Regions from separate parts of the Paenibacillus sp. FSL F4-0087 genome, predicted to be linked through region 3. Evidence: riboswitches for the same ligand, from Rfam matches in the RefSeq annotation. Region 3 holds a riboswitch; each other region holds the start of a gene.
What was found. Region 3 has a riboswitch for thiamine pyrophosphate ahead of MHB84_RS10875 (ABC transporter substrate-binding protein). Riboswitches for the same ligand answer to the same signal wherever they lie in the genome.
Positions count from the first base shown of each region.

Region 1: linked by a shared signal. The riboswitch ahead of tenA (thiaminase II) and the one ahead of MHB84_RS10875 (ABC transporter substrate-binding protein) in region 3 are both predicted to bind thiamine pyrophosphate.
Region 2: linked by a shared signal. The riboswitch ahead of MHB84_RS08690 (ABC transporter ATP-binding protein) and the one ahead of MHB84_RS10875 (ABC transporter substrate-binding protein) in region 3 are both predicted to bind thiamine pyrophosphate.
Region 4: linked by a shared signal. The riboswitch ahead of MHB84_RS25080 (thiamine phosphate synthase) and the one ahead of MHB84_RS10875 (ABC transporter substrate-binding protein) in region 3 are both predicted to bind thiamine pyrophosphate.

Region 1 covers NZ_JBBODJ010000001.1:6,611,244-6,614,346, forward strand. Annotated here, with positions in the region: gene MHB84_RS29900 (TetR/AcrR family transcriptional regulator) at 1-303, opposite strand, end outside; gene MHB84_RS29905 (GNAT family N-acetyltransferase) at 353-886, opposite strand; gene tenA (thiaminase II) at 930-1,601, opposite strand; TPP riboswitch at 1,723-1,821, opposite strand; gene MHB84_RS29915 (hypothetical protein) at 1,868-2,158, opposite strand; gene MHB84_RS29920 (NAD(P)/FAD-dependent oxidoreductase) at 2,167-3,103, opposite strand, start outside.
Region 2 covers NZ_JBBODJ010000001.1:1,844,959-1,848,061, reverse strand. Annotated here, with positions in the region: gene MHB84_RS08700 (ABC transporter substrate-binding protein) at 1-172, opposite strand, end outside; gene MHB84_RS08695 (ABC transporter permease) at 222-1,034, opposite strand; gene MHB84_RS08690 (ABC transporter ATP-binding protein) at 1,021-1,788, opposite strand; TPP riboswitch at 1,964-2,066, opposite strand; gene hisC (histidinol-phosphate transaminase) at 2,175-3,103, opposite strand, start outside.
Region 3 covers NZ_JBBODJ010000001.1:2,335,334-2,338,436, reverse strand. Annotated here, with positions in the region: gene MHB84_RS10885 (ABC transporter permease) at 1-217, opposite strand, end outside; gene MHB84_RS10880 (thiamine-binding protein) at 217-507, opposite strand; gene MHB84_RS10875 (ABC transporter substrate-binding protein) at 726-1,766, opposite strand; TPP riboswitch at 1,989-2,101, opposite strand; gene MHB84_RS10870 (NAD-dependent epimerase/dehydratase family protein) at 2,247-3,002, opposite strand; gene MHB84_RS10865 (VOC family protein) at 3,019-3,103, opposite strand, start outside.
Region 4 covers NZ_JBBODJ010000001.1:5,442,150-5,445,252, forward strand. Annotated here, with positions in the region: gene MHB84_RS25075 (ABC-F family ATP-binding cassette domain-containing protein) at 1-1,323, shown strand, start outside; TPP riboswitch at 1,388-1,497, shown strand; gene MHB84_RS25080 (thiamine phosphate synthase) at 1,809-2,402, shown strand; gene thiO (glycine oxidase ThiO) at 2,407-3,103, shown strand, end outside.

The DNA.
Region 1 (3,103 bases), 4.3 Mb from region 3:
GAATAGCTCCACAACAAGCTTTTTTTCCGGCAAAATCATCGGCACCATAATTTGATCTACCAGTAAGTCAAAATCGGATGCATAGCTTTGGCTCTCCAAATCTTTGCGAATTATCATATCTTCCTGTACACGCTGCTCCAGAATGGCAAGAATACAATCATCCTTGGAACCAAAGAATTTATAAAATGTTCCTTTGGACACACCCGACTCGTCTAGGATCATCTGTATGGAGGTGTTGGTTACTCCATGTTTCTCAAAGAGCACAAGTGCTGAGTCCAATAACATTTGTTTCCGTTTATTCATAAGTTCCCCCTGGATGATTTAGGTGGTTCACGTTACGGTATTCAACAATCTACTGCAAATCCACTGCAAACATCACATGTTCCTTCCAACTTCCCTTGATTTTAATATTCTGGCGGTCCGTTTCCTGGAAGCCCGCTTTACGCAACACTCGAATTGATCCGGCATTGTCGGGAAGTGCACCTGCCTCCACTCGTTTTATTCCCGCTTCATTCATAGCAAAATCCAGTGCTAGCCGAAGGGCATCACTCATGTATCCCTTGCCATTCTGCACTTGATCTAGCACATAACCAACAATCCATTTGGCTATGGAATCCAGTTCAAGTTCGAACAGAGAAATCTCTCCAATGAGCTCATGTGTATTGTTCAGGAAGATTCCGAAAGAGTAACGTTTCCCTTCTTCCCTGGCCTTGTTCCAACCTTCGAGAAGTGCAACTTGACCCTCCAGTGTATAGAACGTCTCCGATCGTTCACTTGCCGATATCTCTTCGAAAACAGCCCGGTTACGGAACTGCAAATCCAGCAATGTCGGCGCGTCCTCCACGTTCAAAAATCGCAAATAGATACGTTCCTCACGATTGTCCATCTGTATGTTCATCCTTATCTCTGGTTGTAGTAGATTGCATTCATCAGAAGTACGAGAGTTGCCGTTTATACGACATATCCCAGAACAGATATTCAAATTCAACACTTCTTCTGAATATGTCTTCTAAGGCCTCCAGCTCCAGCTCGGTTTTATGTTCACATAATGCATCCAGTGTATCATAGAACCATTCGAATGAGTCGCGGAAGTCATCACTTGCATAATTTTCGATCCAGGTCTGATAGAAATTGCCCTCTAATGAATCTCGATATTGTTCTTTTAATCTTGTAGCATAGTCGTAATACGTCCACGCACAAGGGAAAATGACGGCGATGATTTCGGCAACCCCACCTGTTTGTGCAACACTCATCATATTCGACGTATACGCCTTGTTGTATAGAGAGGGTTTGACAGCATGATTTTCATCCAGCGCAATCCCAAATTCATTCATATACTTTCGATGCAAATCCATTTCTTCGTACAGAATAGCGTGTTGAATCACCGTAAAGTTCGTCATCAGTTTTTCATCTGTCGCCTTCACCGCACCCATGGCAAAAATCTTCGCATATTCAATCAGATATGTATAGTCCTGAAGAAGATAAAACTTAAACGCTTCCCGATCCAGTGTGCCTTTCCCCATTTCGTGTAAAAAAGGATGGTTGTATCCATCTTCCCATACGGTTCTGGACTTATCTTTTAACGTTCTTGAAAATGACATGATCATTTCTCCTTTTATTAAAATTATAATGTCCCCGCTTCACATCCAGCTATCGCGTTCTGTCCTCCAAAATGCAGACCAAAAAGCCCTTGTCCTATTTTCGGCAAGGGCAAAATAACATGAGTACATGTTATTTGCTCCCTACGTCAGTATTAACTAACAGGTTCAAAGGGTCAGGTTTTAACCTTCTCAACTGCGAACAGTCCCCCTGCAAATAGCTCAGGCTTATTACAACATGTGTTTTTCCAAATGTCAATCCATTCCTATTAATCTTCAAGTTCCCCTAAATCTTCTTGCAAGTCTTTAAGTCGGGTCCGGATATCTTTAATCATACTTTGCAATTTGTTTAACTCATCGCCCCATTTTTCCTCATTAGAGACGTTCGTTGCTGAAGTTGAATGATACCCGGGAGACGTTCTTAACTGATCTAAATCCGATTCGTATGCCCGCCGATTTTCCTCAGCTTTTGCCAATTCCTCCTCTGCGATGGCAATCTGATGCTCCAGATAGATGATGTCTGAGGAGTAGCCGTGAGTTAAGCGCTGTGAATACGTCATAGTTCACCTCAATTCTGATCATCCATTGCTTTTCCAAGGTCATATGGCTGAATATCGATATCCAAATCCATACCCAAAGCCAATTTGGCCAGTTGACTGCCAATAAAAGGCCCCATCGTTAGCCCAGACGCTCCAAGCCCGTTAGCTGCGATCAAGCCATTCCAACCTGGAACAGCACCCATTACCGGAAGAAAACCTGGTGTAAATGGACGAAATCCTACTCTTACTTCCTGAAACGTGCTATCAGCTAAACCGGGAGCCAGTTCCAATCCTTTATTCAAAATTTCCTGCATTCCGCCTGCGGTTACTCTTGTATCGTATCCTTCAATATCATTTTCGTGAGTCGCTCCGATCACAATCTTCTGTTGATCAAAGGCTAACAGATATTGATCCGAAGGAGGCATGACTACAGGCCAGTTCTCAGTGTCCTTTCGATCGTGAACCTGTAAGTGCATAATTTGCGCCTTCTGATAATGAACCTTAAAATCAATGCCCAAGGGCTTCAACAGTTCATTAGCCCAAGCGCCGGCACACACGATAACCTCGTCAGCCGATATGACTTTACCGTCCACAACCACTCCAGTCACTCGGTCCGATTCATATTGAAGTGTCGCGTCCCCATGAATCAGGACCGCTCCATTTCGTTGAGCCGATCGGATTAAGGCATCACGAAGTGCACGTCCATCGATACGCGCAGCACCACTGATGTAGACGGACTGAAAGCTCCCCTCCAGAAGAGGAAAACGCTCATGAGTTTCTTTTGCATCTAGACGGGTAATATCGGCAATCTCCGGTGCATCTTCTTTACGAAGGTGTGCCCTCTCCTGCATCTTGTTGATTTTGTCCACATCCGTATGAATACTAAGAGCACCCACTTGAGCGTAACCCGTTTCTGTTTCCCCTTCACTCTTGAGTTCTTCAATCAAGCTGGGATAAAAACGTGCA
Region 2 (3,103 bases), 490 kb from region 3:
GCTTCTCTTTGGGTTCCGATGGCGTTTCTATCGCAGATGAGTCTGTATCGTTTGCATTGGAAGTTGAGCCTGTGGAGGGCGTATTGATGCCCGTTTTACCGCATCCGCTGATGATCAGCAACAGAGACATGAGCAGAATGGGGAGCAGGGAATAGATATGCTTTTTATTCATAACGTAAAGTTCCTCGTTTCTTTTGTTTTTTTGTTTTGAAATCCGAAAGTTATCCAGCTTTTCTTCTACCTGCATGACGTGGTGTACCAAATCTTCTCTCCATCCATGCAATGAGTACAAACAGGGCGATACCAAGTAGGGATAATAGCATAATGGCGGCGAACATCGCATCCGTGTTCATATTGCTCGACATTCTGCGGCTGAAGTAGCCAAGCCCCTTACTTCCACCGAGCCATTCACCGATCGTTGCACCGACCACACAATACACCACAGACATTTTCAGTCCCGAAAAGAAGGAGGGAAGGGCAAGTGGAATCTGGAGTTTGCGAAAAATATCCCACTTGGTGGCCCCCATCGTCAGCAGCAGTTCACGCTGCTCCGGATCACCCTTGCGCAGGCCATCGTAGGTGCTCACTACAATCGGGAAAAATGCGATCAGGAACACCACCGCCACTTTACTCCACAGCGTGTAGCCAAACCACAGGATGAAGACGGGGGACAGGGCAATCAGCGGAATCGTCTGACTGATCACGATGAAGGGATATAACGCTTTTTCAATCGACCGATTCATATGCATACCCGTTGCAAGTGCAGTCCCGGCACCAATGGACAAGCCAAAACCAACGACAACCTCTATCAAGGTGGCGGGCAGATGTGTAGCCAGCAGAAGGTGGTGATGTTCATACAGCGAACGGACAATCGCCGTCGGGGCTGGAATGATGAAGGAAGGCACCCATCCCATACACACAATCCACTCCCAGAGAGCAAGCAGCAAGATCATGAGCAAAAGAAACAGACCATAACGGGCAAGCCAACCTCTTACGCTATGCTTCATGCTATCTTTCAAGTTACCGTCTCGCATGCAATTGTTCCTCCAGTAGTCGTCTCATCTGAACGAGAGCCGGTTCGTAGATCATGTCTGAATGTCTTGGACGTGGCAAAGGTACCGTTAGATCCTGCAGCTGTTGGCCTTGGCCCACCGGAGTTAACAGGATAATCCGATCACTGAGCAGCAGGGCTTCTTCAATGTCATGTGTGATGAACAACACGGTTTTGCTCAGGCCCTCCCAGAGCTCCAGCAGCCACCGATGCATCTCACGTTTGGTCATGGCATCGAGTGCGCCGAATGGTTCATCCAGGAGCATGAGTTGGCCACCTGTCAGCAAAGTACGAAGCAGCGCGACACGCTGGCGCATGCCACCTGACAGCTCGTCCGGGTAAGCATGCGCGTGACCGGATAAGCCAAATCGTTCGAGACCGGCCAGAATGTCCGCTCGAATCCTTACCTTATCCTGCCGACCTGGAGCAAGTTCAGCGGGGAGCATGCAATTCTCCATGACGGTTCTCCAGGATAATAGGAGGTCCTTTTGTGGCATGTAGGCCACCTGCCCCAGTCGCTTACCTTCTTGAACCCAAGGAATGTCAATGGTTCCGTGTGTTGGCTCAAGCAAGCCTGCCAGCAGCTTGAAAAGGGTACTTTTACCGGAGCCGCTGGAACCGATGAGCGAAACGAATTCGCCTCTGGCTACACGCATCGACACATTGGAGAGCACGGGGGAATCCCTTTTTCCCGGGAAAGCGTAGCTCATGTTGTGAATGGTTATATCGTTATCCATCTCGTTCCGTCCCCCCTTGTTATTCAAAATTCGACCTCAAACCGCGGGATCTTTAATTACACCTTCTGATCTGCCCGCAGAACGCGAAAAAGACCCACCCATTTCCGGAGAAATGAGTGGGTCTGTAAGTCAATTCACATTAAATTTCATCATCAACATGAAAAAATCCGCTTACTGAGAGGCCGCTCCACTTCCCTCCGCTGGTATGATCCAGATCAGGTTCAAAGGGTCCGAATCGTTCGATTCGTCTCAGCCGCAAGGCTCCCCTAGTGCAATGTTCAAGATATGCAGTTGTGTGTTCAGCATATATCACATGCAAGTGGAATGTAAAGAGGGCGGCTTAAAAGAAGTGTGCTTAATGTGAGTTAGGAAAGTAACCTAGGATTCTAATCGTTGGAATGTAACAGTGAATCAAGCTCACCGATCAGCCGGGCAATCTGCTCAGGTGTGCCAATCGTAATCCGAAGCCAGGTAGGCATACCGAATTCGGCACCGCCGCGAACAGAGATGCCTCTGTTCAACAATTCTTGGGTAATCGGGCCACTATCCTGCAACAGATCCACCATGATGAAATTTGTTTCGGAAGGGATGAAGGGTAAGTTCCAATGATCAAAGGACTGCATTAACGTTTCCCGTCCCTGACGATTGTAGTGCAGGCAGTGAGAAACAAATTCATGATCATCCAGGCTGGCCGAAGCAGCGGCTTGGGATGTGGCTGTTAGACTGATGGGCAGCTTGACCCGGTTAATGCCTTCAATAATACTTTCATTCCCGATGCCATATCCAATACGCAGGCCTGCCAGTCCATATATTTTGGAGAAGGTCCGCAAAATAATCAGATTATTGTACTGCTCCAGCAGCTTAACCGTATCAGGATAATCTTCACTTTCCGCGAATTCATAATACGCTTCGTCCAGGACAACCACGACATGGGAGGGAACATGTTCGAGTAAACCAAGCAGGGCATCTGCCGTGAAAATGGTTCCGGTTGGATTATTCGGATTGCACAGCCAGATGATTCGGGTAGAAGCATTAATCCGGTGCCGGAATTGCTCCAGGTCCAGCGAATGGTTGACCAAAGGCACTTCATGAATAACCCCGCCTGCCAGCAGCGTAGCGCCCTTATACCAGTTAAAGGAGGGCACCGGAATGAGTGATTCCTCGCCGGGATTAAGATAGGCTTGGGCGGTAAGGGTTAGGAGCTCGAATGATCCACTGCCAAATACCAGTTGGGAGGTACGCACACCTAGACGTTCCGCAAGTTTGTCACGGAGCAGTTGGCTGGAACCGTCGGGGTATTGAGCCAAAAGATCGG
Region 3 (3,103 bases):
GTGTACCTGCTGCAAACCCAATCAATGTCAGCTGGATTGTTGCCCATGCATGCATGCCAAGTCGCTCGGCCTGGGACGCTGCTTCATGGGCGATGTCTGAAGGCGCAGGCAGCATCCATTTCTCAATATGGAACAGGGAGACAGCTCCCTGCCATATCGCTATAAAGAGAATAACCGCCACAAAGGGCGGCCATACGCTTTTCCAATAGGCATGCATTAGCGATATTTCTCCGTCAGGGTGTCCATGCTGAAGCCGCTTGGGCTATGGGCGATCTTGATCTGTGAGATGATGCTTGGGCTGCCAGCTTCCACGAGAACTTCGTGCATTTTGCGGACAACCTCGAGCAGTTCCTCCAGTTCTCCCTCCATCGTGGTATCCAGTGGATTAACCTGATATTTCAAGCCGGACTGCTGAATAACTTCAATGGCACGATCAACATAAGGATAGGAATTTTCGCCATTTGGCGTTTTGGGAATGACTTGAATGCTAAGTAGTGTGCTTGCCATGAGAGATCACGTTTCCTTTCGGGTTAAATTGCATGAGTTAAACCAGCTTTACACTTTACCACTCCGATTGCAGTACCCTCTTCCGATCACTGTTATCCCCGGATTTCTTTAATAATTTTTAACGGAGGAAATCCGGGGATAAAGGTGAGCGCTTCGCTTCTTCAGATGGGTTCTGCACTCTTCGTTCTGGTGTAAAAAAAGTTAAACTTAAACCATTTTTATTGGGGTAGAAACTCGTTTGTATACGCTTTGGATACATCTACCTGCTCATCGAGCAGTTTTTTGCTAAACATCCAATCCGTGTAGTTCTGCCATACTTCCTGCTTCTGCTCACCCCAGCGTGGTGCGTCATCCTGGTATTTCGGACTCAGCCACTTCTGGCTTGCGAGTACAAGATCCTTATCCAGATCCGGTACGGCCTTGATCAGAATGTTGGCAGCGTCTTCGGGATGTTCAATCGCGTATTGATATCCTTCGGAAGTCGCTTTCAAGAACGCTTTAACCAGCTCGGGATCGTTCTGAATCGTCTTTTCATTGGTAACGAGTACCGGTGTGTAGTAGTCCAGAGCTTCGGAATAATCTTTTACATACAGCATGTCGATCGGTTCGCCGCGCAGTTCGGCTTCGATGCCCGTCCATGCGTAGAAAATCCAGGCAAAGTCGATATCGCGTTTCACAGCGGTGAAGAAGTCTGCATCGCCCATGCTAATATTTTTTACTTTGGATACATCGGCACCTTCGCCTTCCATAATGGACTGCATTACAGCTTCTTCCACCGGGGAGCCCCAGCCACCATAGGTTTTGCCTTCAAAATCTTTGGGAGATTTGATGTTCCGATCCACCGGAGCGGCAAATCCGGACGTGTTATGCTGAATGACTGCAGCGATGGACACGAGCGGTACCCCCTGTGTGCGGGCCTGGGTTACACTCTCCTGATAACTTACGCCAAAAGGCACTTCGTTCGAAGCCACCATCGTATCCGCGCCTCCGGCACCTGGCTGTACAATCTCGACATTTAAGCCTTCGGCTTTGTAAAAACCTTGATCTACAGCCGCATACAGGCCGGTATGATTCGTATTTGGTGTCCAGTCCAGCACCACTTTAATGTCCTTGAGGGCTGCGTTGTCACCTTCATTGCTGTTTTCGGTGTTGCTGCTGCCATTTTCTCCTGAAGGTGCAGCTTCTTTGCCGCCACATGCGGCCACAGCCACTAGTAGTACGCACAAGAGCATTAGGCCCATCATTTTACGCCATCTCATCTTCATTTCTCTCCTTCATGTTGTCCGGCCAGTGGCGCGGGGTACTCCTTGGCTTCATATCCAAGCTTCTTGCATAAATCGACAGATTTATACCAGCTATGATCCGGATGACGTCACTTTTTTTAGCTCTCTGGCTATATAAAAGAACATTAAAAAAAGCGCCCCGTTAATCCGGGACGCGTGCAGGCGTTAGAGATGTGGCACTCAGCAAAGAGGCTGGGCCAATTCGATATACTCCGATTCCTACGCTGGCATGATCCAGATCAGGTCTAAGGGTCAGTATCTTGGTGGGATACACTCTCAGCCGGCCTATTCCGACTCCCCTGGGAAACTATGAAGTTACGGGCATTACTAGGTGTAATTATAGGCCAGAGGCCCATGCATGTCCAGTCAGGAACTGGATAGGGGCACGTATGAATGAATCAAAGAGGCCATTATACATGCGTATAACGGCCTCTCTAGATGTTTGGTTTTTAACAATTATCGTGGCGAATCATATAAGGAAATCTGACTGAGTGCAAAAGCATCGGATTTCGGGTCATAGCCTACCTGTTTCTGAGTGGTTTCCAGATTTAATCGTTTAAATCGATTATTCGAGATCCCATGCAGTATGGTGAAGGGCTCCAGATCTGTAGCTGTAATGGTTTTGAACATCAAATCACACAAGTCAGCCGGACTAATATACGCGCTCATATCCCTTGCCTCCAGCGCGGGTCCATCTGGTTGAAAATCATCATATGCACCTATACGTACTGCTACACTTTGTAAACCTTCGGTATACGCAAAATAGGAAGCGAGCGATTCACCAAAACATTTGCTAACTCCGTACAAATTCCGTGGGCGTGTCGGCATGTCCGGATAGACTTGAGCATCAATAGGATACCCCTCGATCGTCTGTGCACTGCTTGCCAGAATGACTCTCCGCACACCTTGGTCCTTAGCTGCACGGAATACATTAAATGTACCCTTGATATTAATATCCAACAACGATTCATAGAATCCGGCATGCGGGGAAGGATCTCCCGCCAGATGAACAACCACATCTATGCCTTCGCAAGCGTGCTGACAGGCTTCGGGATCTGTCACATCCAGTGTCATGATCTCATGGCTTGTCCCTTGATACGTATGTAGTCTGTTGATATTCAAATCCGTTAGTCGAAGGTGAAATGCTTCTGACAAGTGTTGGGACAAGTCACGTCCAATTTTTCCGGCTGCGCCGGTAATTAAAATGTTCATAAATCAGCTCCAATTCTTAGCGCTGGAAGAACTCAATCCATTCCTTTTCAGGTCCATAGATGAAGAAATAACGGTAACCGTTAGGCAGTGTAATCATCTCT
Region 4 (3,103 bases), 3.1 Mb from region 3:
CTCACGCCTGGAAAAACGATTCGTGATGTGCTTAAGGATGCGTTCCTGCCCTTGCTTGAGTTGGAAAAGGAAATGATGTCCATCACGGATCAGATGGCAGACGCCGATCCGGACAAGCTCGAATTGTTGCTGGAAGAAATGGGTGACATTCAGGAGCAATTGGAGCAAGGTGATTTTTATCTGATTGATGTGAAAGTGGAAGAGATGGCAAATGGACTGGGCTTGTCCGCCATTGGGCTGGATCGTGACGTGGCCGCGCTTAGTGGTGGTCAACGTACGAAGGTATTGCTTGCCAAGCTCTTACTGGAGAAACCAACTGCACTTCTGCTAGATGAGCCGACGAACTATCTTGATGTGGAACACATCGAATGGCTGACGCGTTACCTGAAGGATTACCCGTATGCGTTTATTCTGATTTCGCATGATACGGAGTTTATGAATGAGGTCGTTAATGTTATTTATCATCTGGAATTTGCCAAGTTGACGCGTTATGCAGCGAACTATAACAAATTCCTTGAAATGGCCGACATGAATAAGGCGCAGCATATTGATGCTTATGAGAAACAGCAGGAGTTTATCAAGAAGCAGGAAGATTTCATTCAGCGGAACAAAGCCCGCGCTTCTACTTCCGGTCGTGCCAAGAGCCGTGAGAAGCAGCTCGGCAAGATTGAACGGATTGATCGTCCAGACGAAGCAGCTAAACCCACATTCAAATTCAAGGATGCCCGGGCGAGTAGTAAAACCGTCTTTGAGGGTATTGATTTTGAAATTGGATATTCATATGCATTATTGCCTAAAATGACGATGACGATTGAGCGTGGCGAGAAAATTGCCATTGTTGGATGTAACGGTGTAGGTAAATCCACATTGCTCAAGACTATTCTGGGGAAAATCCCACCTATCAGCGGTAAGACTTTCTTGGGTGATTATCTGGAAACAGCCTATTTCGAACAGGAAGTACGTGCAGGTAATATTACTCCAATCGAAGATGTGTGGAACGAATTTTCTCATCTGACACAGAATGAAGTCCGGGGGCATCTCGCACGTTGTGGATTGAAAAATGAGCATATCACCCGCCCGCTTAACGCGCTTAGTGGTGGTGAACAAGCCAAAGTTCGTCTCTGTAAACTTCTGATGCGTGAAAGTAACTGGATTTTGTTCGATGAGCCTACAAACCATTTGGATGTAACGGCTAAAGCAGAGTTGAAACGTGCCTTGCAAGAATTCAAGGGTACCGTACTGCTCGTATCCCATGAACCTGATTTTTATGAAGGTTGGGTTACCAAAACGTGGGATGTTGAAGCTTGGTCCGAAAAACAATAACGTAATAAATGGAAATGTACGGTGACAAAAAAAGGTGTCTATGGTAACATAGGCTACAGCTTCATATGAACACTAGGGGGGCCGCACGATGCGGCTGAGATGGAAGAATGCGATTCCGGACCCTTCGTACCTGATCTGGATCATACCAGCGTAGGGAAGTGGCGCGTTTCAACTAATGACAAAGAGCTTTATCGATGACTTTGCGATATTGCCTGCAAGATAAATCATGCAACTCTATGTAACAGCGTTGCGACTATGGATGATTTCTATAGTTGTTATGCGTTATGTATAAAGTAATTGCATTGAACAGTCATTCAGTTGATCCATGAATTCTAAATTCGTGGCCACTCCCTACGGGAGTGGCTTTTTTTGTTTTGTATTAGCTTAAATCATGCAAAAGGAGGGCGAACGGGACGGCAATCTTCCACGAACATGTAACTACAAGATCATTCGAACTGCATGTGGTTTCACCAGATACAGGAGACATGGACTCTTTTCTGAATATTGCTAAGGATATATGGCGGTGGGTCGATTATATCCACATTCGGGAAAAAAAGCTTCCTCTTGAGCAACAGATGTATTGGGCGAAAAGTCTAAAAACAGAAGGTGTTCCATCTAGCCGAATCATTATAAATGGCTCAGATCAGCTGTACCAACATACGTCGCTTGGTGGTGTGCATTGGGGTCAATCAGTTATTCGCAGTTACGATAAGGATGAGTTAAAGAGAGACGATCGGCTCCGCGTAGGCATATCGGTTCATTCTCTGGAAGAAGCAAAAATTGCTGAAGAACGTGGAGCGGATTATCTTTTTTATGGGCACGTCTATGCTTCAAATAGTAAACCTAATTGCGAATCAAGAGGGCTTAGTTCGTTGGCTGAGGTATGCTCCAATGTTTCAATTCCGGTGATCGCGATTGGCGGGATTAGTCCTGAGAAAATTGCTGCCATTCGAACTGCTGGTGCCAGAGGAGCAGCTGTGATTTCAACGATTTGGTCGAACGATGAGCCGAAACTGGCCGCGGCTTCATTGCGACAGGCGATCGAGGATTCAGAGAGGTATGTTGAACCAGGGAGATGAGACCATGAGAGAGGAAGCAAGAAGTCGAAGCAGGAATCGTTCAGGCTATCATCCAGGAATAGTATCGGGAAGTAAAGTTGGAGCGGAAGTTCGAGGCAAGCTTCATGCAGAAACCATTATTGTAGGCGGAGGAGTTATCGGTTGTGCCATTGCATGTGAACTTGCTAGCCGAGGTCATGATGTTCTTCTGGTTGAGCGGGCGCGGATTGCTGGAGGAACTTCCTGTGCAGCTGCCGGGATGCTAGCTGCTGACAGTGAGGAATTCACTCATGCTGTAATGGCGAAGCTTGCACAGAAGAGCAGAGCTTTGCTTCATGAGCAGAAGGAACGAATCAGTTCGCTTAGCGGAGTGGAGATGGGGCTGCAACAGCATGGTTTTATTACTCCTTTTCGTTCATACAGTGAGGTCAGCAGTTACAAAAATAATCGATCGTCTACCTTATCTACAGAACATATTTGGTGGGATCGAGTCGCTGTCCAACAGGAAGCTTCATGGTTAAACAGGGATACGTATGGTGCATATTACAGACCTTCCGAGAGCGAGGTTCTTCCCGTCAATCTAACACAAGCTTATATCAGATCAGCTCAAGCCATGGGTGCGAGGGTGATGGAAGGTGTACAGGATGTCCGTTTGTATACGGATATGAACGGTGTGCAAGGGGTTGAGACTTCAATAGGAACGATGACATCGAGAAATGTCA